DNA from 3 places in the Paenibacillus uliginis N3/975 genome. Region 2 is predicted to be linked to each of the others. Evidence: riboswitches for the same ligand, from Rfam matches in the RefSeq annotation. Region 2 holds a riboswitch; each other region holds the start of a gene.
What was found. A riboswitch is a leader RNA that binds a small molecule or an ion and turns the genes downstream of it on or off. The one in region 2 is predicted to bind thiamine pyrophosphate.

Region 1 (10,860 bases), 560 kb from region 2:
GTTTAGAGATAAGATAACAGTGTGAAACCGTTTAAAAGACACTAGTTTATTGTCATTTCTACCAAGCGAAGCATATCAGTTCTTTAATATTTCGAAAAAAAGCAAACGGTTCCACTGGAGGTTTTTTATGTCTGTAACGATAAAAGATGTAGCGAAAAAAGCGGGCGTATCCCCCTCCACCGTGTCCAGAGTTCTCTCCAATCATCCCAGAATCAGTCGAGAGACTTCACGTAAGGTCAAGGAAATCATGGAGGAAATGGGTTACCACCCCAATATAATGGCTAAGAGCCTCGTCTCAAAGACGACCGAAAGCATCTGTGTCATTCTTCCTAAACCAGCTGAAGAATTGTTCCTTAACCTGTTTTTTATGGAATTAATCCGGGGGATCGTTACCCAAGCGAATCGATCGGGCTATGACGTGCTCATAAGCTCTGGTGGTAATGAGAAGGAAGAAGTCGAAGCCGTATCACGCCTACTTAACGGGCGTCGTGTAGACGGAGCCATTTTGCTGTATTCACGGCAGGAAGATCCTGTAGTGGAGTTTCTGAAGTCTCACAATTACCCTTTCGTGCTCGTGGGAAGAAGCGATAAATATCCCGATCTGCTGTCCGTGGATACCGACAACGTGCAGGCCGCATACGATGCAACCAAACACCTCATTTCCCTCGGCCATGAACGAGTCGGTTTTGTCAGTGGTCCGCCCAATCTGGTCGTATCGCAAGACCGGATGAAGGGATATGCTCAGGCCTTGGCTGATTCGGGACTTGAAATGCGCAATGAATGGATTGTAGAAGGCGAGTTTTTACAGGACAGCGGGTACCGTGCCATGTCCTTCTTTATGAATCTACCGGAACGCCCAACTGCTCTTGTCATTGTGGACGATATCGTATCGTTCGGAGTGCTCCGCGGCTTACACGAATTGGGATACAAAGTACCTGAAGACGTGTCAATTATTAGCTTTAACAACATTTCAATTACTGAATTATCAACGCCACCGCTGAGCAGTGTGGATATTGGTATTTACAATCTGGGATATACCGCCTCACAGGCGCTGATTCAAAGTATCCGCCATGATGGCGAAACCGTGCTGCCGAACCGTTATATTATTCCGCACCGGTTAATGATTCGTGAATCTTCTATGTATTCCAGGCCTAAGTAGGAACAACACGGTAATTAAATAAAAGAAGCATGTCATGTGCTTCCTTTATTTTTTCAGTATAGTACAAACGTTTGCACTTAAATGGGAGGATCCCTTATGACTACGATTAATGCCTGTTTGTTTGATCTGGACGGTGTCCTTGTGGACACTGCCAAATACCACTTTATCGCTTGGAAACAGCTCGCTGAAGAGCTGGGCTTTACGTTCACGGAAGAGGATAATGAGCGTTTGAAAGGCGTCAGCCGCATGGCCTCTCTGGACATCCTGCTTGAAATCGGCGGGGTGAAGCTAGACGAAGAAACCAAGCTTGAGCTAGCCTCGAAGAAAAATGCTTGGTATGTCGATTATATTTCTAAAATGGACGACTCTGAAATTTTGCCAGGCGCCCTTGAATTCGTGAAGGAACTGAAGTCGCAGGGCATCAAGGTTGCGCTTGGGTCCGCCAGCAAAAATGCGATGCTCATTCTGAATAATACGGGTCTCACGCCGTATTTTGATGCCATTATCGATGGTACTAAAACGCAAAGCGCAAAGCCTGATCCGGAGGTATTCCTCCTCGGTGCTCAGGAGCTCGGGTTAACACCAGCCGAGTGCGTTGTATTCGAAGATGCGGAAGCCGGTGTTGAAGCCGCCATCCGTGCCGGAATGCGAAGCGTGGGCATCGGATCAACAACAACGCTGGGTCGTGCCAATCTGGTCGTACCCTCTCTGGCAGATTTCTCGTTTAACCGCCTGAAGGAACTGTAGCGCAGCGGCGATTTACGCGCATAGCCTCCCGTTTCAAAGGGCATAATCCATATTTTTGCAAGCTTTCATACCTAAACAAAAGGAGCCGGTGATTGTGAAGCAATATTTAAAACTTGATGAATGGTCAATTATTGAAGAAGGATTCGATCCGCATAACCATGAAATTTCTGAGAGTGTTTTTAGTATCGGTAATGGCTTTATGGGCCAGCGTGCTAACTTTGAAGAGCAGTACAGCGGAAGTTCCCTGCAAGGTAGCTACATGGCCGGTGTTTATTATCCAGATAAAACACGTGTAGGCTGGTGGAAGAACGGATATCCCGAATATTTTGCCAAGGTGCTTAACAGCACCAACTGGATCGGCATTGATGTTGACGTTAATGGCACATCGCTGGATTTGGCGAAATGTACCGTGAAAGATTTTGTACGCGTACTTAATATGAAAGAAGGCTATTTGTCCCGCAGCTTTACAGCGGTCATGGAAGATGGCAAGGAACTGAAGATTGAATCCGTTCGTTTCGTCAGCATCGTCCGTCATGAGATCGGAAGCATCCGCTACTCTGTAACACCTCTGAATTTCTCAGGTGAGCTTACCTTCACACCATACCTCGACGGCGATGTGAAGAATAAAGACTCTAACTATGACGAGAAGTTTTGGCTGGAAGTGTTCAAAGAAGCGGGTCAAGGTACAGGAGCATTGACGATTAAAACCAAAAAGCTCGACTTCCATGTCACCTCAGCTATGTTCTACGAGATTTTGAAAAACGGTGAGAAGCTGAATCTGGATGCCGAGATCATTGAACGGGAAAAATTCGTTGGAAACCGGGTATCCGTTCAAGCTAACGAAGGCGAAGAAGTATCACTTTATAAATATGTCGCAAACGTTACTTCCCGTAACCATGGCCTTGGTCAATTGGTCGAAGCTGCCCGAGAGGTGTTGAATACAGCCGTACAGGCAGGATTCAATGCACTTCTTAGTGAACAAGCGACTGCTTGGTGTGACAAATGGAAAGAAAGCGACATCGTCATCGAAGGTGACGTTGCCGCACAACAGGCGATCCGCTTTAATATTTTCCAGCTGAACCAAACGTACAGCGGTGAGGACGACCGCCTGAACATCGGGCCTAAAGGATTCACAGGTGAGAAATACGGCGGCAGCACCTACTGGGATACAGAAGCTTATTGCCTCCCATTCTACTTGAGCACAGCGGACTCCAGCATCTCCCGCAACCTGCTCATTTACCGTTACAAGCATCTGGAGAAGGCAAAGGAAAACGCGAAAAAGCTCGGGTTCACTAAAGGCGCACTGTATCCGATGGTGACGATGAATGGTGAGGAATGCCACAACGAGTGGGAAATCACGTTTGAAGAAATTCACCGTAACGGGGCCATTGCTTATGCCATCTATAACTATGTTAATTACACCGGTGACTTCGCTTACCTCGGTCAATACGGTCTTGAAGTGCTTGCAGAAATTTCCCGCTTCTGGGAACAGCGTGTCAACTACGTTCCTGCCAAGGACCAATATGTAATGCTTGGTGTGACTGGCCCGAACGAGTACGAGAACAACGTCAACAACAACTGGTACACGAACCGGATCGCTTGCTGGACGATGGAATATACACTGGATGTGCTGAACTATCTGGAGCAGAACGAGCCAGAGCGTTATACGGAGCTGGTTGGCAAATTGAATCTTCAGGAAGAAGAAACGACGAAATGGCAGGACATTATTAATAAAATGTACTATCCAGTAGACACTGAGCGCGACATCTTCCTGCAGCAGGACGGCTTCCTTGACAAAGAGCTTGTACAGGTTAAAGACTTGGATCCGAAGCATCTCCCACTGAACCAAAACTGGTCATGGGACCGCATCCTACGTTCGGTTTACATTAAACAAGCAGACGTGCTACAAGGATTGTTCTTCCTGGGTGACCGTTATGATCTGGACACCAAGAAACGCAACTTTGATTTCTACGAGCCGTTCACCGTGCACGAGTCCTCTCTCTCCCCTTGCGTGCATTCCATTCTCGCATGCGAGCTGGGATACCAGGAGAAAGCGTATGAAATGTACCTTCGGACCTCACGTCTCGATCTGGACAACTACAACAATGATACGGAAGACGGCTGCCATACGACCAGCATGGCGGGCACCTGGATGTCTGTTGTTCACGGTTTCGGCGGTCTGCGCGTCAAAGACGGTGTGCTACACCTGAATCCGTTTGTTCCTGGACACTGGACTTCTTTCTCCTTTAAGGTTATGTTCCGCGGCTCCCGCCTGAAGGTGAACGTTACAGACAAGGAAATTATCGTCTTGAACGAGACTGATATTCCAGCTGCTATCAGTCTGAACGGCAAAGAGCACACCATCAGCGGTATGGGTGACGTAAAAGTGGCCAGATAATTAGCTATACAGAATGAAGTCTGACGGGTATAAGAATAAGGGTACTGTCTCAAAGACGGTACCCTTTTTATTTTTGTAGAATATACGTGCCTCACGTCTTACGAGCATATCAAACTGCGTTCATAGTCACGCGGCGGGCGGCTGTCCGGCTTTCCGAACAAATAACCCTGGGCCAGCTCCATGCCGATTCCGCAGCAAAATTCAAATTCTTCTCGTCGTTCAATGCCTTCAGCCAGCACCTTCGCACCAAAATCATGGGCGATGTCCGTAATGGTCAACAGCTGTTTTTGCTGTGCCGGGTTCACATCACAATGGTCAATTAGACTCCGGTCGATCTTCACATAATCCGGCTTCAGCCTGATCATCTGTTCGAGCGTGGAATAGCCGGCTCCAACATCATCCATCGCTACGGAGATCCCATTTCGTCGGTACACCTCAAATATAGATTGAAGATGTTTCACATCATCCATACGCTCTGTCTCAACCACCTCAAAGACAAAATCCGTCGGTTCAAGCGACAGCCGTTCAATCGTATCAAAGGTATGAGTGAGACAAAATTCCGGATTATATATGGAAGAGGGCAAAAAGTTCACAAAGCGCTTAACACCCTTCGGTAGCCAAAGAGCACTCGTCTCAATTGCCGATATTCTGGCTGCACGATCTAAGAACGAATGCAGCCCTGTCTTGCGCGCAGTTTCAAACAGCTCGTAGGGCTGAAACGGCACGCCGTTCTCGCTTGAACGCAACAAAAACTCATAAGCTACAATCTGTTCAGAACCGTCCACAATCGGCTGCATAAAACTCGTAAACTGCTTTTCCAAAATCATGTTAACAACATCAAAATGCTTCATGCGTTCCTCAAATTCACGTAGTGGTATCCACTTATGCTGAACATCCGGTACAGCTCCTCCAGTCACGCAAAAGTTCAATTGCTGCCGGATGAACGGGGGAAGATCTTGCATAAGCTGCATTAAGAAGAGCATTTCCTCACGATCACTGTAATGGACGGCACAGCTTTCCGGTGTCTCTTCCACAGCACAGCCGTTCTCACGGAACATCAAAATCAGCTCGGCAAATACCGGACGTATATGAATGGTTCCCTGGTCCTCAATCGGTTCAATGGTGCTGCAGTTATTGCAAAACATGATTGTCCTCCTCGGCAAGCTCACTCACTATCTATACTTCTTATCGGCATATAGCTTACAAAATCTTTGCAATTTTTAACATTTTTATGATGAAACTGTAGGTGAAGATTGGGCATAAAATTGCCAGTTTCTCCCATTCTCCTTAGCTGCATACATCGCAGAATCAGCTCGTCCGATCAACTCCTGATCATTCGCGGCATGATCAGGATATACCGCGAGTCCAATGCTAGCCCCCGTCTGGATCTCGACTCCCTCCAGCTCATAGGGCTTACTCAAGTGCGCGCTAATCTGGTCAGCTAGTTCCGCCAGTTCTCTATCGTCCACGGCAGGATAGACCATAACGGTAAATTCGTCCCCGCCCAGACGGGAAACAATCATTCGTTCACTGTCCAAGGAACACAGTCTTCGTGCTACCATTTGGATAAGCAGATCACCGGTCCGGTGACCGTAGCTGTCATTCACGGATTTAAACTGGTTCAGGTCCATATACAGCAGACCCAGCCTACTCCCCTTTTGGTCAGCATCCTCAATGCCCTCCATCAGACGGGCATTGAAATAACGACGGTTGTACAAGCCTGTGAGATCGTCATGATGGGCGAGATACTCACTTTGCTTCAAGCTGACGTGCAGACGCTCCATCAGCCGGTCATTTTCCAATTGGATGAGCACCTGACGAACCAGAATAAACAATACGCTAAGCGACAAGCCTGTAAACAGTCCGCTCCATCCCTCGAATCGCTCCGTGATCAAATAAAAAAGCCACCCGAGAACACCGTACGGCAGCAGATACTTTACCAAAAACGTCCCAAATGCAGGCTGCTTGTCCTTCACGATGTCCTTTTCCCGCATTCCAGAAACCGAACGTACGCCCGCCATTCCGATAAGGAACACAGCCGTTGTCCAGAGCAGGTCCAAATAAGGGTTCGGAACAGCCCCCACCAAATCGACAGTAACTAAATAAAATAGGTTCCCGATTACAAAAGCCAAGCCACCAAAACAAAGATACACTGCAACCATTGCCTGAACTTGCTTGGCATTAGCATACAAGACAAGTGTGAAAAATATCAGTATAATGCCGCACACTGGATACATCAGGTTTACCCAGAGCGAGGTCCCTTCTCCTTCTAGGAGGTAACCCTGCAGTTGAGGCTTCAAGAGATATTCCCAACTTACCGTAATAAAGACGATAAATATAATAACGATATCAAACATAAACCGCAGACCTCTAAGCAGTCCTTGTTCGTATCCGAACAAATAGACTAGCCCTGTGGTAAACAACACCATCTCCATGGTCCAGAGCCAATCCGCGGTGCTCAGTTCAGCCAGATATTCTCCCTTGGTCCATATCGGATATGCCCATACGAACTGGGCTAATCCTTCGCAGATCAGTCCCAGCATGACCAACAGCCAAAAAATCCGCAGCGATCCCATATGCCGCAAGGCAGCTAAAGCGAGGTATCCTGAAGCGGCGAGCGGCGCGATAACTGTCAGGACCCTCTGAACAGCCTCGGCTTCCGGAACCCAAAGCACAACCATAAATTGAACAAACAAATATATAACCGCCAGCCTCAGCGGTGCCATTCGTGCTATATTCCAGTTCATAAGCGTTCCCCCTGTAAAAGGTTAGCTTGTGTAGACATGATGTATGTAGTAGGCCTAAAGAATTATGGCATTTATCTATTGTAATGATACTTTTTACCCACCAAGAAGTAAAGAATAGAACGCAAAAGTGTAAGATTTGAACCTACCTGTGGAAGATCTTCTCCCTTATAAAATTCGTCTATCCCTACTTGACAACTAGGAATTAAATGCTATGATTCTTTTAATTTCTTAAACTTTCATATATAAGGAGTGCTTGGAAAATGACACGAAGACGACTGGATCATGTGGGTATTGTGGTGCGGGACCTGGATAAGACGCTTGCATTTTATACGGAGGTTGTCGGACTTGAGCTGAAAGGACGACTGACACATACGAACGGAGTCATAGAGCTGGCATTCCTCGGCTTTCACGGTGAGGACGAGACCGAAGTCGAGCTTATTCAAGGATACAGTGACTCCCTTCCCGCAGAGGGGACTGTCCATCACTTTGCGGTGAGTACAGATAACATTGAAGAAGAATACGCCCGGGTAAAGTCTCTGAATGTACCGCATTTAGATGAAGAAATCGTTACTCTGCCGAACGGACACCGTTACTTCTTTATTCATGGGCCCGAAGGGGAGAACATTGAATTTTTCCAGCGCTGAGGATATCCATAGCTTCCAGTCCTTACTGGACAGATGTTGAACGCCGGACTATAATACACGTAGTTAATCATAAATTATGTGAACAACTTCATAAGAACCGGGGTGCTGGAATTGGCCGGCTGAGATTGTATACCTTAACATACTGACCCTTATACCTGATCTGGGTAATGCCAGCGTAGGAATGTGTATTTAGTGGTCTCTTTATACCGCTATCAACCTTTGCGCTCGTATGCGTCCCGAATATCGGGACGCTTTTTTTGTGATTAGGTAAGTAGAAGTAAGTGTTCAGAAGGAGAGAGAACATGGTACGGAATAAAAGATGGATGTCCTTGGTGATAATCTGCGCGGTGCTGCTTGTCGTTGCCGGATGCGGAAACAAAGAAAAGCCGAACAACGAAGGGGCCAGTGATTCGAACAAACCTGCTGCTGAGCTGCGGGACGTTCAGGTTATGCTGGACTGGTCGGCAAACACGAACCATACAGGGCTTTACGCTGCAAAAGATCTTGGATATTACGAGGAGGAAGGGCTCAACGTCAAGATTGTACAGCCGGGTGCTGGCGGCAGTGATGCTCTGGTCGCCTCAGGCAAGGCTGACTTCGGTGTCAGCTACCAGGAAAGTGTCACTCTCGCGAGAACTCAAGGCGTGCCACTCGTTTCGATCGCAGCTGTGATCCAGCATAATACGTCCGGGTTTGCCGCTCCGGTTGACCGGAATATTAAAAAAGCAGCCGATTTTGAAGGCAAATCTTACGGCGGTTGGGGTTCCCCTGTAGAAGAGGCTGTGATGAAATCGATCATGGAGAAGGATAACGCCGACGTAAGCAAGGTAAAAATGATTAATATGGGAGATGCGGATTATTTCACTGCCGTGAAGCGCGATATTGATTTTGCCTGGATCTTTTACGCTTGGACAGGTATTGAAGCCGAGCTGCGTGAAGAGAAACTGGACATGATTTATGTGAAAGACTATTCAGAAGCGCTGGACTATTATACCCCTGTACTGGTAACGAGCGAGAAAATGATCAATGAAGATCCGGAACTGGTCAAAGCGTTCATGCGCGCTACAGCTAAAGGCTATGACTACGCCATTAAACAGCCGGAAGAAGCAGCTGCTCTCCTCTCCAAGGCAGTACCCGAGCTGGACAAAGATCTGGTGCTGGCTAGCCAGAAATGGCTTAGCCCGCTCTATCAAGACGATGCTCCTCGCTGGGGAGAACAGAAAGAAAGCGTATGGAAGGGTTATGCTGATTGGATGTTTGAACGTAAACTGCTGGATAAGCCACTCGAGGCAGGCAGCGCGTTCACGAATGATTTTTTACCGGATAGCCCATAAATCGCAGAACAATAGATCCGATATAACGAAAGGATGGAATGGACCATGGCAAGTACACTGCTCAGCATTCAAGTGATTCCCAAGACGCCCGACGGTCGGGACAGCATACCTTATGTAGACGTAGCTATCAAAGTCATTCAGGAATCAGGTGTCAAATATCAGGTGAACGCGCTGGAAACGACACTGGAAGGAGAACTGCCAGAGCTGCTGAAGATTGTGAATGATATGCACGAGGCACTTTTCCAGGCGGGCTGCCCGAGCGTCATATCCCAAGTGAAAATCGCGCAAAATCCTGAAGGAATCAGCATGGACCGGCTGACTGAGAAATATCGTCCATGAGGATTTGGTGGAATCGTCTATGGCCGCCCTTTGTGGCGGTCCTCTTCTTTTTAACAGTGTGGCAGTTGGCTGTCTCCTTGTTCCATGTGGAAGACTGGATCCTACCACCGCCTTCGGACATCGTCAGGGAAGCCGCTGCTGGAGCCGAAGATCTGCTCGGACATACACTTGCCACCCTGCAGCTGACACTAGTTGGCTTCGCCATCGGAACGGCTGTCGGTCTGGTCATCGCGCTGCTTCTCCATCTGGTCCCTTGGATGAAAACCGCACTGTACCCGCTTCTCGTCGTAAGCCAAAATGTGCCGACAATTGCGCTGGCTCCACTGCTCATGATCTGGTTCGGGTTTGGAATCTTACCAAAGGTTATTGTCATTACACTCGTGTGCTTCTTTCCGGTCGCCGTCTCAGCCATGGATGGTCTTGCTCGTACTGACCGGACGATGATGAATTACATGGAGATGGCTGGTGCAAGCAAATGGCAGACGTTCAGCAAGCTGGAGCTGCCTCATGCTCTCCCCTCCATCTTCTCTGGCGTCCGGATTGCGGCTACATATTCGGTCATGGGTGCGGTGATTGGGGAGTGGATCGGCTCGGACAAAGGAATCGGATATTTCATGATGCTGCAGAAATCCGCGTACCGTACGGACCGCGTATTTGTCGCTATTTTTATCATTGTCTTGTTAAGCCTGCTCATGGTTGCGCTCATAACTCTGCTGGAGCGACGGCTCATCCGCTGGAATCCGAAGCAGGAAAAGTCATCATGATACCAATCTACAATAAGGGAGGTGTTTTCGGGTGAAGACAGATCTGAACCCTGCGTACCAACAACACGAGATGGATCATCCGGACAACTCGGAACAGATCTCCTCTCCTGCGTTGGAAGCACGTGGTATCTATAAGTCATTCCGGGATCGTAAAAAGGAAGTTCAGGTACTGGATGGTCTTTCACTAGCCGTACAACCTGGACAATTCGTCTCCATCATCGGACCGTCCGGCAGCGGGAAGAGCACGCTGTTTCACATTATAGGCGGGCTAACTGCACCGGACGCCGGTAACATCTGGATGAACGGCGTAGATGTAACTGGGCAAAAGGGCTTGATCGCCTATATGCCACAGCAACCTGCCCTCTTCCCATGGCGCACAGTCGAGGACAACGTGCTCCTTCCACGTGAACTCGCCGGCATGTCCAGGGTTCAAGCACTGGAGGAAACGCGCCTCTGGATTGAACGGGCGGGACTTACCGGATTTGAGAAAGCTTATCCGCACACGCTATCCGGCGGCATGCAGCAGCGGACCGCTTTTCTGCGAGCGATGATGAGCCCGCAGGAGGTGATGTGCCTGGATGAGCCGTTCAGCGCACTCGACGCGCTGACCCGCAGCGACATGCAGCGCTGGCTGCTCGATATATGGGAGGAGCACCGCCGCTCCGTTCTAATGATTACACACCATATTGAAGAAGCGCTGCTTCTGTCCGATACGGTGTACGTCATGT
Region 2 (10,860 bases):
ATCAAGTGTTTTGTTCAATGTCTCTTCCGCAGTTCCTGTCTCTTGCTGATAATAGTTAGCTACGATAGTACCTGTATAATCAGGATAGAGTTGAATATCATTGCTTTTTAAGGCCTTCCAAGCAATATCGGATCCCCCTAAATTCACTTTTCGCTCTACAGCCAAATCGGTATTCTTCTCGATTAAATCAGCCATCATATGTGCCAATAAGATATTCTCGGTAAAGTTCTTAGAGCCAATGGTGATGGTCTCTTTACTTTCTTTGCCTGAACTGCATCCAATCAATGAAATCATAAGTACTGATATCAAACCTAATATAAACCATTGTTTCTTCATGTTTCTCGTTCTCCCCTTTTATTTCGTATTTTTTAAACCTCTTGGTGTTGTCCATTTCTCCGTTACGCCTAATAAGAAATCCAGGATTAAAGCGAGAATTGCAGCCGGTACAGCACCAAGAAGAATAAGAGCATCAATATTTCTAGATATACCCAAGAAGATGAAATCCCCCAGACCACCTGCACCAATAAAGGCTGCAAGGGTTGCTGTACCCACATTAATAACCGTAGACGTACGAATCCCTGCCATTATGACAGATAACGCTAACGGGAGCTGGACTTTAAACAAAATCTGCATATCCGTCATCCCCATGCCCCTGGCCGCTTCGATTGTAGCAGCATCCACATCCTTAATTCCTGTATACGTATTCCGAATAATCGGCAATAACGAATACAAGAAGAGGGCAGCGATGGCTGTATTGATACCAATTCCAAATAAAGGGATCATAAAACCTAACAGTGCCAAGCTGGGGATCGTCTGCAGAATACCGGCTCCACCAATAACCCAACTTTTTAACGAAGGAACACGAGAAACTAATATGCCTAAAGGTACTCCTACAATAATGGCAATCAGCATAGAGATTAGAACAAGCTCGATATGCATTCCTATTGAAGCCAACAGATCTTCCCATCTTGAGCTAAATTGTTTAATGAGTTGTTCCCACAGCGATTGCCTCATTGTTCTCCTCCTTACCGGCCCAGTGCCCTGCAAATGTTGTTAATAGACTCGCTCTTGTTACAACCCCAATAACATTCATTTCACTTGTTACGATAGGGATGATACCGTGTTTGGCATCATCAATAGCAATTAGTGCATCTTTTGCAGTTGCCGTCTCATCTAGGTAAAATTCAGAATCTATGATTAGTTCTTGAATTGTAGATATGGATTCCATGCGCGACTGTAGATCGTATGCCGACACGATTCCATTAAATTGTCCTTGATCATTGACAACAATTAGCGTATCTGTTCTTCGCTTCCTCATTTGAGCAAATGCTCTTGATGGGGACAAGTCGGGTGTAGCAACAGCCGGATTCTCACGCATAATATCTTTGACAGTAATAAATGCAGGATTCTGATAGATTCGATTCTTTCCAATAAATTGTTCAACAAATCCATGGGCTGGCTCATTAAGCAGCTTCTCTGGCGTATCCATCTGCAGCAACATTCCATCTTTGATTACTGCGATGCGATCGCCCAATTTCAGCGCTTCATCCATATCATGCGTAACGAATACAATGGTTTTTTTGAGAGATTTCTGCAATCGTAGCAACTCATCTTGTAATTGTTCTCTCGTAATGGGGTCTAGAGCTCCGAACGGTTCATCCATGAGGATGACTTCAGGATCTGCGGCTAATGCCCGAGCTACACCAATCCTTTGTTGTTGGCCTCCAGATAATTCACGGGGATATTTTTTGGCGAATTGGTTGGGGTCTAATCCAATAAGTTGCAACAATTGTTGAACACGCTGATGTTTTTGTTCTTTACTCCAACCTTTTAGATGGGGAATTAATGCGATGTTCTCTTCAATGGTATAGTGAGGAAAAAGTCCAACTTGTTGTATGACATATCCAATATTTCTTCTTAATTCAACAGGATTAAGTCGAGATATATCTTGGCCTCTTATGGAAATGGTCCCCTCCGTATGGGGAATTAATCGATTCATCATTTTCATGGTCGTTGTCTTACCGCAACCACTCGGTCCAATCAAGACGATGAACTCACCTGCTTGAATTTCAAAATTCATTTTTTTAACAGCCTGAGATCCGTCTGCATACGTTTTACATACATTTTCAAACTTAATCATAGCATCATGCTCCTTCATTCTGTGGTGCACCCCCGTGGCTAGAAACGTTTTCAATACTATAACAAAGAAAAATTTAACTGACAACCCATTATTGTTAAATAAGTTGTTAGTATAATTATGGTAAAAAATATTTTTGTCAGTGGAAATGCAAAAAAAAACACAACCACCATGGTTGTGTTTTCTACCGTTATTGTTGATTAATAAATTGTGTTGTTCTCTGATGGACTTGACCATCGCCCACAACAATCAATACATCATTTTCTCGTAAAATCACGTGAGGTCCTGGTGATATTGAGATGTCGGTACCTCTGCGTAAAGCAATAATGGTAGCCCCTGTCTGTTGCCAGAACTCTAAGTTTCCAATGGTCTTACCCACGACATGTGAAGATTCACTCACGTTAATCTCAATGGGATGGTATGGCTTTAGATTCTGAAGCCGATCCGAAAAATTAATAATCCCGGATATAACTTTTTCAAATTTATGATCAATTTCCTTTTTCTGCTCCAGCAAATTTTCTAGATCTTGCTTTAAGGAGTAGACGGTTTTTAAATAATTATTTTTAGTTAAGTAATCCAATGCTCGCTGATCTGAAATAACAATGATTTCTTTCCCTTGCGAAACGGAGACGATATCCTCTTCTTTTAACAAATTAATGGACTTTCGAATTGTTTCTGGCGATACATGATATTGACTAGCCAGTAATGACCTACCTGATATTTTACTTCGAACACCAAATTCACCACTCACGATTCTTTGCGCAATATCAAGCGCAATTGATTTGTAACCAGCGATGTCTTGCACGATGATCCTCCTGCCATTATGAATTGCAATATCCTGTACTATTATAGCAGTTTTATTATACTCTGTATGTCATGTGTTTTTATGATGTTGGCATGATCTTGTAGATATGTTTGATATGAGTAGGAGTATGAATCTCATTTCTAGTTGTGAATTGGGCTTGGCGTATTGTTTGAAGTGATGCCTGAGGTTTGTTAACATATATTTAACTATATCACTAAATATTGTTATTATTTTGTAATTCATCTTCTTATTTACCTTGATATAATTTCTGCTAGGCACAATGAAAGGGGCACAAGGAAATTGAAAAAAGAAATTGGTACATTGTTGTTGTTGAGTGCAGTTTTGCTTTCGGGATGTGGTACAGATAAGCTAGCAACGGTTACGCAAGGGTCAGGCGAATCTCCCAATAAACAGGTAACAACGCAGCCTGAGCAAGAGACTGATGCAAAATTGATTAAGGCTTCAAAAAATGAAGAAGTAAAACTTTATGCTACTAAGGAAACGAAGAATGGAGTTAAAGGGGTAACCTTAAATATTAATGGAAGTCAAAGAGACTTTGATTGGAAATACCCTGGTGATACGGGAACTGAACCGCAGGTGTTCTATACGGATGTTACAGGTGACGGGAAGGAAGAAGCTGTAATTATCATTCAGACTGGCAGAGGGACAGGCTTAGATAACTTTGATATCCATGTAGTTAATGCCCAGGATTTATCCGAAATTAAAGTACAAAGTTATGAGGGCATTGTTGCCAGTCAAATTGAATCACATGTTGCTAAAAATAAGGATGATACTTTAGCAATTACTGTTAAAACGCAAGGAAAAGAATATAAGTTCGATTATGGTTTTGATCCAGCGCCAGATTACAATCAAGATGAGCTTGGTTTCGGCGGTATAGTTATTTATGCATTGGAGAATCAAAAAATAAAATTAAATATCTCGGGATCTGTTGGCGTATCCCCCACATATGTGTGTGAGTTCAATGTCACATATAAATTCGATAGTGCTAAGAATGAATTCGTTGTTAATCAAATTGAAGTTAAACCTATTGAAAAATAAGAAAAGGCTGACCAATATAAATTGGCCAGCCTTTTCTTGTTGGCGATGCCTCCTGATCGTGGTGTTGCTGAGCTTGTACTAACAATTCGGCCATCATAAAATCACTTCTTTACGGCGTCAGAGAAAATCTGTTGTCCTTCATTCGTCTCTTTTTGTCATAGTCCCATTTTTACAACCGCTTCAGAAAAATAAGAACATAAGCTCCCGTATTTACCACTGAGAACATTATGGTCAATGAATTAAGATTCATATTTTGCTTATACACACAAACATAATTAACAAGCATTTACATTTTTTGCTTTTTTGATTAGGATTAATTAATAAACTTACGGGCGTCCTGGATCGGGAAGTGTATCGAGCTTCTGCAGGAGGATGGTAGCAGAAAAAATAGAGAGGTGTTGTCATGGATTATAAGAAATTAAAGATTCCTATTATTATGATTTCTTTACCAATCATTTTTCTTGACGTTTTATTGCCTGTGTATACAAAAGAGCTGGGATTTACTACGTTTCAACTCACTATCTTAATTTCTGTGTTCTCAATGTTTCAATTGATCATGAGACTTATTCTTGGTAAGGTCTCAGATAAATACAGTCGGCGCTCCATATTTATAAGTTCTTTATTGTGTTTTTTCATAGCGTACTTTGTCTATGCCGTTGCGACTGAATTATCGATTCTGCTCCTCGCCAGAGTGATACATGGTGTAGCAGGTATTTTGCTTACAATATCCCTGTACGGAATGATCACAGATACAAAAAGTGGTTTTGCACAAAAATTAGGAAGCTTTAGCAGTAACCGAAATTTCGGCGGTCTTATTGGCGTTGGATTATGTTTTTTTATTCTAAACAGATATGAGCTGCTGAACGGATGGACAGTATTATTTACGGCTTGTGGAGCAGTTGCCGCATTGGCATTTGTTTACTCTTTGGTCATATCCAGAGCATCTGAGCAGCAACGTATGACTTATATACCTAAACTTGTTTTATCTCCAGAAAAGCGAAAAATCTGGTTTGTTAATGTGCTTTTCTGTTTGTTATCCAGTATGATTTTTGCTCTATTAATACCCTATCTACAAGCTGGATTTGATGCAGACATTAAAGAAATTGCCATTACTTTTTTGTTGCCAATGCTTGTCTCATCTTTTTCAGGTTCCTTTTTGGGCAAACTTGGAGATCGTATAGGTTATCGTAAGGCTACTACTTTATCAGTAGTTATATCCTTCATAACCATTTCGACAATTGTATTTTCTTCTAGTCTAAGCATTTTTGCTTTACTTTGGACAATTTTTATCATTTCCTGTTCAACGTTTAATCTTTCTCTCGATGCCATGTTTTTTAAGAGGATTCCAGAAGAACATATTGGGGATGCCTTTGGCAAATATTCCATTGGCTCAAATCTTGGGATGATCATAGGACCTGCATTGGGTGGCTTTGTGTTTGATACATATGGCCCTACTGTTCCTTATATTATATTTGCAGTAAGTATGGCTCTGCTGGTTCCATTCCTGTTGACTATGCTTCCGAAAGACGAACCGTACCATCCAGTGGTTACGATAGAGAACCGGACTCATTCCCATAAATGAGCTTAAAGCGAATTGTACATATTTTTGAAAAAGATAAAGCAGCTTCGATAGTCCGTATTCATTTTTCTAATAACGATGTTTGACAGATCTAGTAAACCTTTGTACAGTATTACTCAATAGAATAGGAAGTCCACTAGGGGAGCCGTTAGCGGCTGAGACAAGAGGATATCTTGGACCCTTTGAACCTGATCTAGTTCATACTAGCGTAGGAAAGTGGAGTCGGTTATAAGGTCTTAAATGCGATGTGTTCGTTCACACTCATAGGCATATAGATGAAGCCGCTCCAGCTTTCGGGGCGGCTTTTTTTTGCGTTGTTCCGAGGGTGCTGTCTTACGGGACTTCCTGCTCTTCAATTATTTGGAGGTGGGGAAAAGTGAGTTTTACGCAAGAGCTCCGTCAGAAGGCGGACGGCATTTTTCAGGCCATTTATGAGCATCCCTTTGTGAGAGGTATTGCAGACGGGAATTTGTCCAAGGAACAGTTAATTCACTATATCAAACAGGACTATGAGTATTTGAATGCCTATATGCGGATTTACGGGATCGCGATCTCTAAATGTAGAACACGGGATGAGATTGCAGATTTTAATGAACAGATTTCTTTTATACTCCACAGCGAAGTTCACCCGCATCAAAATTTCTGTGCTGTTGCAGGAGTAACTTATGAAGAAATGCAGGGGTACCCGCTCGCTCCATCCGCACATCATTATATCCATCACATGCTGACGGTTGCACACGAAGGTAGCCTTGGTGAGATCATGGCCGTGCTGCTGCCTTGTCCTTGGACGTACTTAGAGATCGGCCGGAAGCTGCTGGATGAGGTTCAGCCGGATGAGAGCCATCCGTTCTATGAGTGGATATATTTTTACGGGAATCGGGCCGAAGATGCAGCAGCCAATTTCCGCAGTCGTGTGGATACGTGGGCGCAAGAAGCAACGGCTGCCGAGCGTGAGCGCATGGCTGAACATTTCATGCTCAGCTGCCAGCTGGAGTATATGTTCTGGGACATGGCTTACCGGCAGGAAGAGTGGCCATTGCAGGTGTAGGCTGCGGACTTGTGATATTTTTGCGATTCTATAATGATAAGAGAGGCTGATCAATATGAGTATGCTGGATCAAGAGCTTTCTGCTCTCCTTGAAAAGGTGCGAACAAACAAACCGCTCGTACATAACATGACGAATGTGGTGGTGACCAATTTTACGGCGAATGGTCTTTATGCGTTGGGCGCATCGCCTGTGATGGCTTATTCTCCTGATGAAGTCGCTGACATGGCGAAGATCGCAGGTGCGCTGGTGCTGAACATTGGAACATTGTCCCGTGAATTGGTGGACGCCATGATCATCGCCGGGCAATCGGCGAATGCCCATGGCGTCCCGGTTCTACTGGACCCGGTGGGCGCGGGAGCCACAACGTTTCGGACGGAGTCGGCTCTGCGAATCCTTAGCGAGGTCAAGATTTCACTCGTGCGGGGCAATGCGGCTGAAATCGCCCATCTTGTGGGAGAGGAACGGGAGATCAAAGGCGTGGATGCTGGAGACAGCGCAGGCGGTGGGAATGTGGACCTGGCGATACGGGCCGTACGAGAGCTGAATACGATCGTCGCGATTACCGGACAAAAGGATGTCATTACGGATGGAGCGTTAGTCCGGATCATAAGCGGTGGAGACGTGTTGCTCACCAAGGTGACCGGAGCAGGCTGTCTGCTGACCTCGGTGCTGGGTGCTTTTGCTGCAGTTGAACCGGACCTGATGCTGGCAGGTACTACAGGCCTCGCCTTTTATGGTGCGGCTGCCTCACGGGCAGCGGAACGTACGTCTGATCTCGGACCCGGAAGCTTCCAGGTTGCGTTTCTGGATGAGCTCGCCAAGCTGCACCCGGGCTCATTGGAGGGACGCTCCGTTATTCGGGAATTGAGTGCAGCCGCTGCAGGTGATAGACGATGACGAGCACTCGCGTTCCCAGAGCGTTGACGATTGCTGGCTCGGACAGCGGCGGCGGAGCCGGAATTCAGGCGGACCTCAAGACGTTTCAGGAGCTTGGTGTATATGGCATGTCGGCTATTACTGCGATAACGGTACAGAATACACTGGGTGTCCATGGGGTATATCCACTACCTCCGGAAGCGTCGGCAGAGCAGATCGAAGTTGTAGGGTCAGACCTTGGGGTAGATGCTTTGAAGACTGGCATGTTGTTTAGTGCAGATATTATCCGCATCGTGGCAGAACAGATCCGGAAATTTGGTTGGGAAAAGGTTGTTGTCGATCCGGTGATGATCGCCAAAGGTGGCGCCGAGCTGCTGCGGACAGAAGCGGTGCAGGCACTCAAGGAGGATTTGTTGCCCTTGGCGCTCGTCGTTACTCCTAATATCCCGGAAGCCGAAGTGTTATCCGGGATGAGCATCCGATCCATGGGGGACCGCCGGGAAGCCGCAAGGCGTATCCGCGATCTAGGGCCGAAGATCGTTGTGATCAAGGGCGGGCATGATGAGGGCGAGGATGGGCAGGTCGGCTGGAGTAGTGACACCCGTGAAAATTTTGAGTACAACGAAAATAGCGAGGATGGGGCGAACTGCGGAAGCGGGCAGGTTGTTGACCTGGTCTATGATGGCACGGTCTTTACAGAATTGACCGGCGAACGGGTGCACACTGTACATACACATGGTACGGGATGTACGTTCTCCGCCGCGATTACCGCAGGATTAGCCAAAGGGATGTCTCCGCTAGTAGCTATCGCGAATGCAAGAGCATTTATTCAGGCGGCTATTGAGGATGGACTGTATCTTGGTGCTGGTTACGGACCGACAAACCATTGGGCCTACGGCTGCCGTCGTCAGGAGGTGCTTCGATGAAGGAGAGAATTTCTCCCGTCAGGATGCGCGAATATCTTCGGATGTATCTGGTCATGGGCAATGTGAACTGCCGGACAGAGCCGGAGATGGTGCTGGCAGAGGCCTTAGCCGGTGGCATCACGTTGTTCCAGTTCCGCGAGAAGGGGACGGACGCGTTGTCCGGTGAGCAGATGTTCACACTCGCCCGCCAGCTGCAGGACATGTGCCGCCGCGCTAGCGTGCCATTCATCGTGAACGACGATGTCGAGCTGGCGCTGGAACTGAACGCCGACGGCGTACATATCGGCCAAGACGATGAATCCGCCGAATCCGTCCGCGAACGGATCGGGAACCGAATTCTCGGCGTTTCCGCCCACACGGTGGAAGAAGCCCGTCGGGCGATTCTTCACGGCGCGGATTATCTCGGCGTCGGGCCGATCTACCCGACCGTCTCCAAGGACGATGCGAAGGCAGCACAAGGCACCGCCATTTTGCGTGAGATGCGAGGAGCTGGAATTGAGTTGCCTATCGTTGGGATAGGCGGCATTACTGCCGACCGTGCGGAGGAAGTGATCCGCGCAGGCGCGAATGGTGTCGCGGTGATTTCGGCGGTAACGCAGGCGGAGCGGGTTAGGAGTGCAGTGGAGGGGATAGCGGCCACAGTGAACCAGGCAGTAGTGAGGTTAGGGTGATGACTTTGAATTTTTGAGATTCTCGCTTTATTCGAGCTAAAGAATACAGCATGGAATCATAAATTGGAAACATAAAAAGAGCCTTTTCCACTGATAAGTGGAAAAGGCTCTTTTCATAGTGTTTCAGCAGAAGTTATTACATTTAAACTATCTTCGGTATAGCTCCTTGAGGATGTTTAACCCTCTTAACTGGTTGTCTTCATCCTGCTGAAGCAGCAGGGAATTAACTTCAAGCAGGATCTCATTTTCTTTTTTGACTAAGGACATGAAGTCGAAGAAGTCTATATTAAGCGCATTGGTGATTTTTTCTAGGGTCTGCACGGTGAAATTGCCTTCTCCTCGTTCCAGTCTACCAATATAACTAAACGAAGTTCCGATTTTTTCGGCAAGCTCCTCTTGGGTTAAGTTTTGACTTTTCCGTATTTCTCTTATAACAATGCCTAATCTCACTGTAATTGATTGCATCATATTGGTATCTACTCCTCTTATATAAGAAGTGTAGACAAAAAAAAGTTATTATTGCAGTCACTATAAAGTTTATTTATTGTTAAATATTGTCCTTTAATGATTCAAATGGTAAACTGTAAACATATTCAAATCTGTCAACTGATATAAAGAAGATTTTAAATCGCGAATAGAGGTGGCGAGCAATGATGGATGCCGAAGTCATTCGGCAACGAATAGAAGAGTCGAGGCAATTGCTGTATCAGTTGGGGAAGAAGTATGGTTTGCGGCACCATAAGGTCCTTAAACAATCAATGGAGCTTGATGAACTTCTTAATCGGTATAACAAGGCTGCTTGTAAAAAAGGATGCAGCCGATTGTCTGAATCAAACGACTCTTCGTTAAACGAATAACCTCAACCATCGCCCACCATGATCCAAGAGCGTAACGCTTTAAGTGATACATTATTGCCTATGTTTTCTTATCAGCAGCCTCAGCATTAATTTGTTTGAATAACTCCTCTTGGTTCATTCCCTTAATATTGTCTATAGCTGGGATATTGAATTCTCCCAGACTAAATATGCCCTTGTCTCCTTTAGCGTTAACATCTTCGCCAGCGGTATTTGGATTGTATTTTAATGTGGCTGTTTCGCTGGTTTCAAGGTCATAACTCTATATGATTCGGAAGAACTGTTAAACCATATATGACTATGTTCTCCACAAATTTTAGGAATAGGATGTTTTTTTGCTAAATCAAGGTATTAGGTACCGCCTATTGACACAAGTGTGATACGGGCGGTTTTTGTTTGAGTACATAAACACATAATCGATTTAGTTCTAGAGAGGTTTTTTTGTAGGACTGTCGAATTATAATTATGAACGTTTTTTAGTTTAACCAGGAAATTGGGCCTATGTTAGACAAGCTGTTTCGATGGTTCAAAATCATCTATGCCATTCAAGCCAGACTATGGATTAAAGCCCCGGAACTGGCGCAAAAATGTGACACCGCGTAAGGACGATTTATCGTGATTTAAGATCTCTTGATTTGTTGGCCCCGATTACTAATGATGGTTACGGGAAGGGGCATACGTTTGCAGGAGATTTTGCTATGTTTCCGCTGAACTGGGACGCCGCAGGAGGCATTGGTGTTCTCCGTGCTGCCTTCCTTTGTGGATCAAACGAACCTGCCTCCGGATTTTGATAGTGCATATGACAAAGTCATGGCCTCTCATGTCCGAGAGAAGCGCCGTGATCAGGATATTTTGCAACACGTCACAGACATTATCCAGATGGGTTCGTCGGCTTACCGTGAAG
Region 3 (10,860 bases), 2.2 Mb from region 2:
GAATCATTTTTATGAGTAGTATTAGCGGAGTAGTCGGATTTCCGGGTTACGGACCATATGCCTCCTCAAAGTTCGCTGTAGAAGGATTTGGTGAATGCCTCTCACTGGAGCTTCAGCCGTTAGGAATCGATGTGGTGCTGATCGAACCCGGTGCGTATGGTACAGCCATATGGAGTAAAGGGTTTAGTGATATTAGCGCACAAGAGGGATCTCCCTATAGGGCTATGCTGGATGATGTGCTGAATTTCTCAAAAGCAACCGCCAAAAGCAGCGGCGACCCACGAGAGGTGGCCCATCTGGTAGGGGAAATCGCACGGATGAAATCTCCCCGATTCAGATATCGGCTGCCGAAGGGCACCCGTATGACCGTTACAGCCAAGCTGCTGCTGCCTTACCGGATGTTCCAGCGCATCGTGTTGAAGACGCTAAGCAGGAAGCGCTGAAATTCAGGAGCTCTTGGCAGACGGTTCGTGGAGCAGGCCGAGCAGTTCTCCCATCTTGACTTTGTCGCCAAGCTTTAGATCACCGCGAGGCGTGAAGGTTCCGTTCTCCGTCAGCAGGACGACGGTAGAGCCGAATTCAAAGTAGGCAAGGTCATCGCCGTTGCTCCATTCATTCGTCTTCTCGTCGGTATAACGAATACTGCTGACATTCATAGCGCCAACCTTAACAACGGCCACTTCGCCGTGTTCATGCCTGATATATGTAATGAGTCTTTCGTTGCGGCTGAGTACATTTCGGATATTGGTGAGCGCAAAATCGTTCACCGGATACACCTTGCCCCGGAGATGTTCGCTTTCCGCTTTCTTACCGGTTACCGGGGAATGAATCCGGTGGTAGTCGGTAGGACTCAAGTAAAGCACGAATACATAGCCATTAAGATAGTTCCCCATCCGTGGAGAATGGTTCAGCAGTTCGTCGACGGTATAATCCTGGCCCTTTACGTTCAAAATGGTTCCCGCTTTGACGGGGCCCATGCCTGTGATAAGGGCGTCAACAGGACTGGTCATGGCGCCCGCTGTTTCATCGATTGCGCGCATGCCCATTTTTAGACGGCGGGAAAAAAACTCATTCAGCGAACGGTATTCATGTATTTCTTTTTCAGCCTCATGGGCGGGAATTTTGTATATTCGAATAAACGTTGGTATGAGATAACGGCTCCATCTGCTGTGGGAAAAGCTACCCATGATGCGGGATACCCACTTTCGGGAGGACAGTTCTGTCATTAGCCTCAGTAATTGTTTAGCCATGTAATTCTCCTTTGTGCTTGCATTAACAAATAGCGTTTTTGGATATATGCGCACTCTGCATTATATTGACATAGAATAAGGGCTAAATCAATAAAAAGGGGATTTTGAAAAAAAGGGGCTTGCAAATTCAGGAAGGACTGGTGTATTTTAAAGTCAGCTTAAAACCGAATATGGAATACGGGGGCTTGAGTGAATCAGGCTGAGACTGCAGATGTTGATCCCGCTGCTGACCGTTAATCTGAACTGGGTAATGCCAGCGTAGAGAATATCCGACCCTGATAGGGCCTATTTTCCGTCTGCGCATATTTTCCAGACGGTTTTTTGTCGTGTTTGTTAATTCAATTTGGGGTAAGAGAGGAGAAGCTGTGATGCAATCTGGTGTTGAAGCAAAAAAGAATGGAAATGTTAGAAGGGGACTGCGGCTTAGTGATATTCTTGTTACGGTTCTGGTCTCGCTTGTTCTAGGTGTGGTATACCATTTCTGGGGTTCGGTATACAGCTTGTTTAAGCCGTTATTTTTTGAGGCGGATGAGATGTTGTACGGCATGTGGTTTGCAGCAGCTCCGCTTGCTTTTCTGTTGATTCGAAAGCCAGGGGTAGCATTAATTGCAGAGCTTGCAGCAGCGCATGTTGAAGTGCTGTTCGGAAGCGGCTGGGGATTGAATCTGCTTCTGTACGGTATCATACAGGGTCTGGGAGCGGAACTGGTATTTGCCGCCTTCCGTTACCGGAAACATGCTGCCTGGACTGTTGCTCTGGCTGGTGCAGCGTCTGCAATCGGTTCGATGGTGATGGATTTCTATTTGGCTTATACAGACAATTATGTGTGGTGGATGTTTGTTGCCAAGTACAGCATGCGTGTTGCAAGCGGTGCGTTGATTGCAGGACTTCTGATGTTCGCTTTGGCCAAAGCATTGGAGCGGACAGGTGTAACCTCACTGCTTCGACCTGCTTCAGCCAAAGATTATGAAGCTCTAGATGATCCGCGCCATGTGTGAGAACCCAGGTGATCAGCATTCAGCGAGTGCCGGCGAAGGAATGGTACCATTCTCGCTGTATGTGGAAGGATTGCGGCTGAAATTTGCGGGTGAAGATCGGCTGGTGTTTAAAGATCTGTCTTTTGCTGCCCAAAAAGGGGAAAAGGTGCTTCTGCTCGGACCGAGCGGATGCGGTAAATCCACATTGCTTCAGGTACTCAGCGGGATGATACCCCATGCGATAGAGGTGCCGATGAAATGCTCGGATCAACGGATTCCGTCTTCTTGGGCGTATGTGTTTCAAGATCCGGACACCCAGTTTTGCATGCCGTATGTAGATGAAGAACTGGCCTTTGTGCTCGAAAATCTTTCTGTGCCACAGGAAGAGATGACTGGCCGGATGCAAGAAGTATTAAGTTCCGTTGGCTTGCGCTTAGAAAATTTACATATTCCGATCAGCCATCTCTCTCAGGGGATGAAACAACGCCTTGCTCTCGCATCGGCGCTGCTCCTTCAACCGGAGGTGCTGTTTCTGGATGAGCCTTCAGCGTTGCTGGATCCGGAAGGCCGGGAACAGATTTGGGAAGCTGTGAAGTCCGTTTCAGATGGACGGACGCTCATTATTGTAGAACACCGGATTGAAGAAATGGCAGCTTATGTAGACCGGGTGGTGCTATTTGGCCCGGATGGCGTGATTCTGGGCCAGGGAAGTCCCGAGGTCGTGTTTACCGTATTTAAGAAAGAGCTAACGGAATACGGGATCTGGTATCCGGGCGTATGGGATGACTATGCCGGATCTCCGGCCGGGACGGAAACCTTCCGACCGTTAACTTCGGTAACGGTAAGGACAGAGGAGCTATGTGAAGATTTAGACGCAGAGGGTGTGTGTGGTGTCAGCGCTGCCCATGTAACAGAGTTATCCACAAATTCGGGTAGCAGCAATATTAGCCGAATTAATCGATGGCATGGTGGTGAGCAGGAAGAACTTCACTCAGGGGGCGTGAATCAAGACCCGGTACTTGAACTGAGTGATTTCACGGTGCTCCGTAAAGGGCAGCCGGTTGTGGCAGTTGATAAAGCAACGGTTTATCCGGGCGAATTCGCAGCCGTCATCGGGCCGAATGGAGCAGGTAAAAGCTCGCTGCTGCTCGGTCTGATGGGACTGCTTAGGGCGGAAGGGGAATACCGTCTTGGTGGAGATATTGTCCCGCCAGGGAAAAAGAGAAAGGAACGAAAACTCCGGCAAGGAATGCTGGGACGAATCGGCTTTGTATTCCAAAATCCAGAGCTTCAATTCGTCACAGAACGAGTCCTGGATGAAGTGGCCTATTCTCTGCTTGTGGACGGAATACCGCTGGAAGAGGCAGAAATGGCTGCGCGTGAATCCCTGAAGCGATTCGGGCTTAGCCGGCTGGAGCAGCGTCATCCATATCAGCTGTCGACTGGTCAAAAGAGAAGGTTAAGCGTAGCAACCGCAATGGCACGAGAACCAGAGATGCTGCTGCTGGATGAGCCAACGTTTGGACAGGATGCGCGGAATACGTTCTCCATATTGGAGATGTGTGAAGAATTGCGCCAGGCAGGTACAGCTATTCTGATGGTAACCCATGAGATGCAAATTGCCCAAAATGCGGCAACTCATATATGGGAAGTCCAGGAGGGGAAGATTATTTCGCAGCAGGCTTCTTCCAGATTGACGGCCAGTCCCATAGGTGAAAACAGAGCTGCTGATGAGAGTTCGGGGGAACGGAGCTTGATGCTATCGGGGGTGAGTCGATGAATTTCTGGAAGCCGAATCGGCTGACTTGGCTGCATCGTGCGAATCCTGTTGTTAAGCTTGGGGTGCTGATGGGACTATTCTTAATGACCGTGTTGACGCATGATATTGATTTTGTTATGTATCAAGCTGTTATTTTTACCGTGTGTCTGTTGGTCTTAAGTGGCATAAAGCCTTGGAAAATGCTTCTGTTCTTCCTTCCGTTTGCGATCGCGTTTCTATCTTCATCTTCCTCGATGATGCTGTTTGGTCGGGGCGAGAATATATGGTGGGAATGGGGATTGTTCCGTGTGTCGGAAGAAAGCTTCTATCGGGGGCTGCATCTTGGGTTTAAAGGAATCACGTTTGCGGCTGAGGGTCTTCTATTCGTCACAACAACATCCTCAGTAGATCTGTTTTACGGATTGATGCAGAAGCTGAAACTTGCTCCCAAATATGCTTACAGCTTCATGGCTTCCATTCGGCTGCTGCCGATGGTGTGGGAGGAATATTTGGCCCGCCGTCAGGCACTTCAGATTCGTGGATTGCGGCCGATTCGAGGAGTTAGGGGCGTGGTGCACAGAGCCGGTATGTACGCTGTTCCGCTACTTGCCCAGAGCATCCGAAGGGCCCACCGGGTGGCGGCTGCCATGGAGGCCAAGAAGTTTAACGGGGAGGCCGGTAAACATAGAACCTACTATTATGTGTCCCGGTTCACCGTGTATGATGTGCTCATCGTTTTTCTGCTGGCAGGAGCTGCTTGTGGGGCCTATGCCATTGCCCTTCGGTATCCTTGGTTCGGGATCGCAGATGTGCGATTTAATTGATTTTGGAAATAGATAGTGCTAAACTGCATGTGAATACTTTCCTGCTACCGTATAAAGCGGAGCTTGCCGAGATCTCGGTGGGCTCCGCTTTTTTTCGTGAAGTTCTGCGTAAACCGTGGGAAATGTGCCTATTTTACTAGAAGGAGTGATAGGAATATAATACCAAATTAATATAATTTATGATAATATAGTAGCGATTTTACTATAGGTTTAAATACTAGACAAGATGAACCAAAACTTTCAAGTCTGAGCATCACTACGAATGCGGATTATTCTTACGATCGCTGTTTTGAAAACGCATTAAAAATATATTAAGGAGAGTGGGTCATGATGAAAATGTACTTTAAGAGTGTGCTTGCCGGTTTAATCGCAATAAGTGCTGTATTTCCATTTATGGGTACTGAAGAGGTTTCAGCAGCTACGAAATTTAAGGATGTCCCAGGAAATCATTGGGCAAAGGACGCTATCTATTCGGCGGTAAATAAGGGTTACTTTAAAGGGTATTTGGATGGAACGTTCCGACCTAGCGCCAATATTACCCGAGCAGAATTTGCTACATTGATGTCGAGAGTGTCCAATAACATGGTTGAAGATGGGCTTGGTTCATTTTCAGATATTAAAGGGCATTGGGCTGAAGCGGGTATTACGAAAGCCATTGGCATGGGGTTTATTTCAACTATGGATTACCCAAACGGCTTTAAACCAGGTACTTCACTGACAAGAACGGAAATGGCGAAGTGGATGGCTTCGGGGTTGGCTGCTAAGAATGAAGATTTTAAACAGGCTCTCTCAGATACAGAGGATACATTGGTTCCGGTGGCCGAGTATCACAAAGGCGGTTTAAATAAATCGGATTATCCTTACGTATCTGTAGTGTTGGGAACCGGTCTTATGGCAGGATATCCTGATGGAACCTTTGGACCAAGTAAAACAACAACCAGAGCAGAAGTTGCCGTTATCTTGGCTAGATATGAAACGGTCCAAGATAAGAAAGCGAGTTCGTATCAAGATCTGAACGAGATGAGAGAAGTCGGATTGACTGGTACGAATCTGTTGTCGGCTACGCCGCATGTTTACGGTAAGATTGCCGGTACAGATAAAATAACGAGTTTTGATAGCTTCGCTAATAAACCGTATACCATGATGTACAATCGGGGCACGATGACGGTTCATCGAATGATCGTGGTGGATGCAAGTACTCCGAATAAACCAAAAAACTTGTATGGAAAAATGTTCTTGGATAAGGATTTTAGTTGGTCTGTAAGAAAAGACTTATATAATGTTTTTCTGGAAGCAACGGTTGTTCCTAGCGATGATACTTCACTAACAAATGCAGCATTTCCGGGAGCAACACTCTATAACTTCACAAGTGCATTTGGTTTCAAGAGTGGTACTTTAGCTAAGTATGGACTCACTGTTTTGCCAGAATCAGATAATTTTCTGAAAACAGGATTCTTCAAAAAAGATGTTCCTCGGCGTTTTTGGATGCACAGATACCTGAACAGAGAATGGAAACAATATGATAATGGTGGTTCAATGGGAAAATATAATACCCTATCATCTTTTTACATTCCTAGACCTGAATAGAGGTAAGGATAGTTATGAAGAAAATAAGAACAGTTACTTTACTTACATTAGTGTGTATAACAATGATATTTTTCGGTCGCGATTTGATCTTCGCTGCACCTGTTGGTGTGGTGAGTTCAGAACCCGAAGACACAGCAGACTTAAAACCACCGACATTTATTCCGGATGCTAAAAAGGGTCCGACAGCTCACCAAAAAAAGATTACTAAGGTAGAAGGTGTACGTGATTCAGAACCGGGAGTGTACTGGTATCAAATTGATGATGGACGATTTCGAGCAGAAAGTTACCGAGCTCCAGGAAGATTCATCTACACCAATAACATTGGTACTGATTTTAATCCGTGGCCAGGTGTAGCTGAGGTCGTAGATAAAATTGAGATGAAGAGCAGTCCTTTATACAAACCACATGAATGGACAGATTATACTAAGGGTGAAAACAAGTATCATCCAAGTAAAATTTCAAATGAGATAATAACACAAGTTAGAACGATTGATGGTAGACAAGATGAGCAGTCTGAAATAACGGCACTTCAGATAACAGATCTTAAAACTGCTGTTATGATTACCTCAAAAACAGGTAAAAAGTCTATGAATGAGAATCTTTATAAACAATTCTTAAGGGAGGACACAGGAAATAAAGCTTGGAGTGATGCAATTGGCGGGTACTTACCTTGGACCAAATACAAGTTTGGGTATTACACACCAATTAACATTTACTGGCGTGGTGATATAGTTGAACAAAAGAAAATAACGCTAACCGGTAAAACATCACTGAAGGTTGGAGAAGAAACGAATTTAAAAGCTGCTGTAGCCACAATGGCAGCTGGTCAAACTGATTATGGTTCACCGGTGGATGTTTCTACGGGGATTCATGAATGGAGCTCTAATAACAAAGGTGTCGTCGAATTGGTTGGGAACAGTGGAAAAATAAAAGGAGTCAAAAAAGGGTCTGCAAAGATCACAGCTGTCTGGAAAAAGGATGGTTATGAATTGACGGCCACGATTACCGTAACGGTTAATGACGGACCACCATGCAAGCCAGGAGAGCCAGGATGTGAAGAGACACCACCCCCACCACCTATGTGTACAGTACCGAAACCAGGAACAGTGATACCTGGAAAGTACATGGATCCGGTTGCTACGGCGGTCATAAAAGCTGATCAACGAGGCAGTGAACAGTTTGATGTTCTGCAAGGAATACCGACATCTGAGAGTTTATACGGGAATATTCTTGCCAGAAATTATCTCTATCAAAATAAGTTCGTAAATATGACGGGTACATGTACATTTACGGTGAATGTTGAAAAAACATGGACATTGACTTGGGACCCTGGAAAAGAAATTACTGTCGATGGAAAAACGGAGACTGTTTCGGATCCGCAGTCTGTTCAAGAACCCGTAAATCAAACTCATAAAATTGAACGTCCATATTCTTTTTGGGCGATCGATAATTTAGAAGTTTACAAGATTGATCAGGGAACACTTGAAAACTATGCTTTGCCAGGAGACAAGATAACAATCTTTCCGGAAGGATACCATGAGCCAGAGTTTACTGTAGAACAAACGGGGAATTTTTATCCTCCACGAGATCCGGGAACCGTTACAGCTCCGGGAGACAGCAAGGATGGAGGGAAGAGCAAACCGTCACCTCCGAGCGAAGATTTAAAGAGCTTCGCTGAAGACGCCGTGGGTAAGGTTGAAGTTACTAATGATTCGCTGGATTTTAACAGTCAAACCATCATGAATGGTGAGCGAGTGGAAGAAAAAGGACCTAAGCCGGGAAGTATTCCTGCGCCAACGCAGATAGGACAGGACGTATTGTACAGTCCCAACAATATGATCAGCAAAGATAAGATCAATAAAGCTAACACAACAAGCAAGGGTGAGATTTTCTACGGTCTGATGCCCGGGAACATCAACGGCGGCAGCGACCAGAAGTTTTCAATCCATGGAATTAATACGGTTACTGTACATACTCCGGTAGTCAATTACTCTTCGGTGACGGATGATCAGGCACATAACCAAAAAACTAACCCGAATTATTCTCGGGCAGCGTTCATCTTAGATAGGCCATTTAAAGTACGAATTCCTACGAATGGACAGCATGTGAATTATCCTGGTTATGGGAACAGGGATTATGCTAAGTACTTCCGAACAAAACAAGTGAAATTCCCTTTTGATACGTACAACGGTAGCCGAACTATATTCTACCCGAAAGAAACCTGGATCGATATACCCGTTAACCAGTTGGATACAGAATTCTTCTTACCCGTGTGGGTGGACGAAGGTGATTACCAAGTGGATTTTAGGAATATTGCTGAGAATGCCCCTGCGGTTTTTTCAACCCAGCCAAGCGCAAACCAGGATTTGAGCCACCATGTGGCGACTGATATTGAACCAGTGGAAGTTATTGGACGAGTATACGATTTTCGAATCACAGATATCGTCGATTACAACTGGGAGACCGTATTTCGCACGCAAAAGGGAAGCGCAACGCCGCGCGGCACATTTTATTGGACCGGTCAGCGTGATATAGATGGAGATCCTAGAGGTAATCAGCTTCCGTATACATTGCCTATCGCACCAGGGAAACATCCACAGCAAGGATATAAGAACATCTCTGTGAAAACAGGCTACCACTTCAAATTTGATCTCAAAACAAAAGGGAATATGTTCAGTACAAGGGATGGCATCTCGATAACACCGAGCTTCGATTTTGTGAAAAAAGATGGTTCAGGCAGGCAGCCAGTAGATCTTTATTATCACAGCGGTAGCCGGAACTTTATCCGAGTTGGGTCGCCTCAGGACACAGAGAAGCGATATGTGATTCTTAATGAACGGCTCCGAAATGTGCCCCAGAGTGAAATGCAGGATACGGCGTCGTATTTGTACAATCACGGCGGAGCATCCGGCGGGATGTCGGCTCAGGCTTATGCCAAGCTGTATATGAACAAAATCTCCAAGAGTAAGACATGGGTTGGGCGTTATGACTGGATGCTACTGTCTTCCGGAGTGCGTACCCTGATCGGTCCGAAGACCGGACTTCCTCCTTCGGTGAATTCAGAAAGAGCTAATGCAGCTGTTCACCGATGGTATGGAGAATACAGTATTCCTTCAGACGTTTACGTTGTCAAAAAGGGAACCGATCTCGCCGCTTATGGCCGCGGAAAGGGGCTCGACGAGAAATCGGACGTTTTTCTGAAGAAAGGTTTTATCGTGGTGAACTTCAATATTGAGACCATTCAAGACGGTAACACAGCTTGGCCACATCTCCAATACATACATGCCCCTCTAATGAATCAGTGGAAGCTGGAGGGGTTTAATAACACGTATACCGATCCGTATGGTAACAGGTTTGCACTGACCGATGGTGACACGGTGTTTTATCACGCGGATCAGTCCAGTAAGAAAGACTTTTCCTCTCAGGTACCTCATTAGTGGATAGAGGGTCATTTCAAGTTGAGGGGATATTCATCAGCCAGGCGCTTAAAGCGTCTGGCTTTTAAGATTGGAATGCGGATTGGAAGTAAGTTTTACCGTATAAGAAAAAGCAAAAGTGATATAATGTTTTTCGACAACTAAGTTTACAGCTGGAGGAAATGATGTGGAAACAGAAGGACAGTTAAAGAAACAGATCGGGCTATCGGTAGCCATGTCCATTGTTATCGGTACCGTTATAGGATCAGGCATTTTTATGAAGCCAGGGGTTGTCATTCAATATGCGGGTGGTTCAACGCTTGCTCTTGTCGCATGGCTCCTCGGTGGAATTATTACGATTGCGGGTGGTCTTACGATTGCGGAAGTCGGAGTGCAAATTCCGAAAACCGGAGGACTGTACGTTTATATGGAGGAAGTGTACGGCAAGATTTGGGGCTATTTGTGCGGGTGGATGCAGACAATCATTTATGGACCGGCGATTATCGGTGCATTGGGGCTGTATTTTGGACTGCTGCTCGCCAACCTGTTCTACTTGTCCGAAGCATGGTATCTTCCGCTTGGTATCAGCGCTGTTATTTTCTTGGCAACTGTTAACAGTCTAGGAACCAGGTATGGCGGATCGATCCAGACGATAACCACGCTTGCAAAATTTGTACCGATTGTGCTTATTGCTGTGCTGGGAGTCTGGAAAGGTAACGAGCAGGTATTCAGCAGTGGTAGTCCGGTCATGGATCAGCTGGGGATGGGAGCGGCAATTCTGGCAACTTTGTTCGCTTATGATGGATGGATGCTGCTGGGATTCGTGGCTGGTGAGATGAAAAATCCCGCAAAACATTTGCCAATCGCCATTGTTGGTGGCTTAACCGTAGTAACCATCGCATACTTGGTGATCAACTTCGCAATGTTGAAGGTGCTTCCGGCTTCCGAAATCGTCTCCCAGGGGACGGCTTCTGCGGGGAAGGTGGCGGAAATTTTAATGGGGGGGATCGGTGCCAAGATCATCAGTGTTGGTATTCTGATCTCTAT

Region 1: linked by a shared signal. The riboswitch ahead of B9N86_RS26625 (ABC transporter substrate-binding protein) and the one ahead of tenA (thiaminase II) in region 2 are both predicted to bind thiamine pyrophosphate.
Region 3: linked by a shared signal. The riboswitch ahead of B9N86_RS04080 (ECF transporter S component) and the one ahead of tenA (thiaminase II) in region 2 are both predicted to bind thiamine pyrophosphate.

What each region holds. Positions count from the first base shown of each region.
Region 1 covers NZ_LT840184.1:5,696,824-5,707,683, forward strand. Annotated here, with positions in the region: gene B9N86_RS26595 (LacI family DNA-binding transcriptional regulator) at 128-1,159, shown strand; gene pgmB (beta-phosphoglucomutase) at 1,256-1,906, shown strand; gene B9N86_RS26605 (glycoside hydrolase family 65 protein) at 2,001-4,304, shown strand; gene B9N86_RS26610 (EAL domain-containing protein) at 4,403-5,449, opposite strand; gene B9N86_RS26615 (GGDEF domain-containing protein) at 5,534-7,051, opposite strand; gene B9N86_RS26620 (VOC family protein) at 7,312-7,695, shown strand; TPP riboswitch at 7,784-7,894, shown strand; gene B9N86_RS26625 (ABC transporter substrate-binding protein) at 7,998-9,029, shown strand; gene B9N86_RS26630 (MTH1187 family thiamine-binding protein) at 9,075-9,368, shown strand; gene B9N86_RS26635 (ABC transporter permease) at 9,365-10,132, shown strand; gene B9N86_RS26640 (ABC transporter ATP-binding protein) at 10,203-10,860, shown strand, end outside.
Region 2 covers NZ_LT840184.1:5,135,118-5,145,977, reverse strand. Annotated here, with positions in the region: gene B9N86_RS24105 (glycine betaine ABC transporter substrate-binding protein) at 1-336, opposite strand, end outside; gene B9N86_RS24100 (ABC transporter permease) at 355-1,014, opposite strand; gene B9N86_RS24095 (betaine/proline/choline family ABC transporter ATP-binding protein) at 983-2,140, opposite strand; gene B9N86_RS24090 (GntR family transcriptional regulator) at 2,328-2,942, opposite strand; gene B9N86_RS24085 (hypothetical protein) at 3,243-4,001, shown strand; gene B9N86_RS24080 (MFS transporter) at 4,405-5,583, shown strand; TPP riboswitch at 5,709-5,812, shown strand; gene tenA (thiaminase II) at 5,957-6,628, shown strand; gene thiM (hydroxyethylthiazole kinase) at 6,684-7,526, shown strand; gene thiD (bifunctional hydroxymethylpyrimidine kinase/phosphomethylpyrimidine kinase) at 7,523-8,431, shown strand; gene thiE (thiamine phosphate synthase) at 8,428-9,102, shown strand; gene B9N86_RS24055 (helix-turn-helix domain-containing protein) at 9,250-9,570, opposite strand; gene B9N86_RS24050 (aspartyl-phosphate phosphatase Spo0E family protein) at 9,753-9,959, shown strand; gene B9N86_RS30870 (hypothetical protein) at 10,595-10,747, shown strand; gene B9N86_RS30865 (hypothetical protein) at 10,716-10,860, shown strand, end outside; gene B9N86_RS30860 (WYL domain-containing protein) at 10,855-10,860, shown strand, end outside.
Region 3 covers NZ_LT840184.1:875,973-886,832, forward strand. Annotated here, with positions in the region: gene B9N86_RS04070 (SDR family oxidoreductase) at 1-443, shown strand, start outside; gene asd (archaetidylserine decarboxylase) at 447-1,250, opposite strand; TPP riboswitch at 1,418-1,532, shown strand; gene B9N86_RS04080 (ECF transporter S component) at 1,619-2,248, shown strand; gene B9N86_RS04085 (ABC transporter ATP-binding protein) at 2,289-4,007, shown strand; gene B9N86_RS04090 (energy-coupling factor transporter transmembrane component T family protein) at 4,004-4,810, shown strand; gene B9N86_RS04095 (S-layer homology domain-containing protein) at 5,138-6,397, shown strand; gene B9N86_RS04100 (DUF5704 domain-containing protein) at 6,460-9,834, shown strand; gene B9N86_RS04105 (APC family permease) at 10,001-10,860, shown strand, end outside.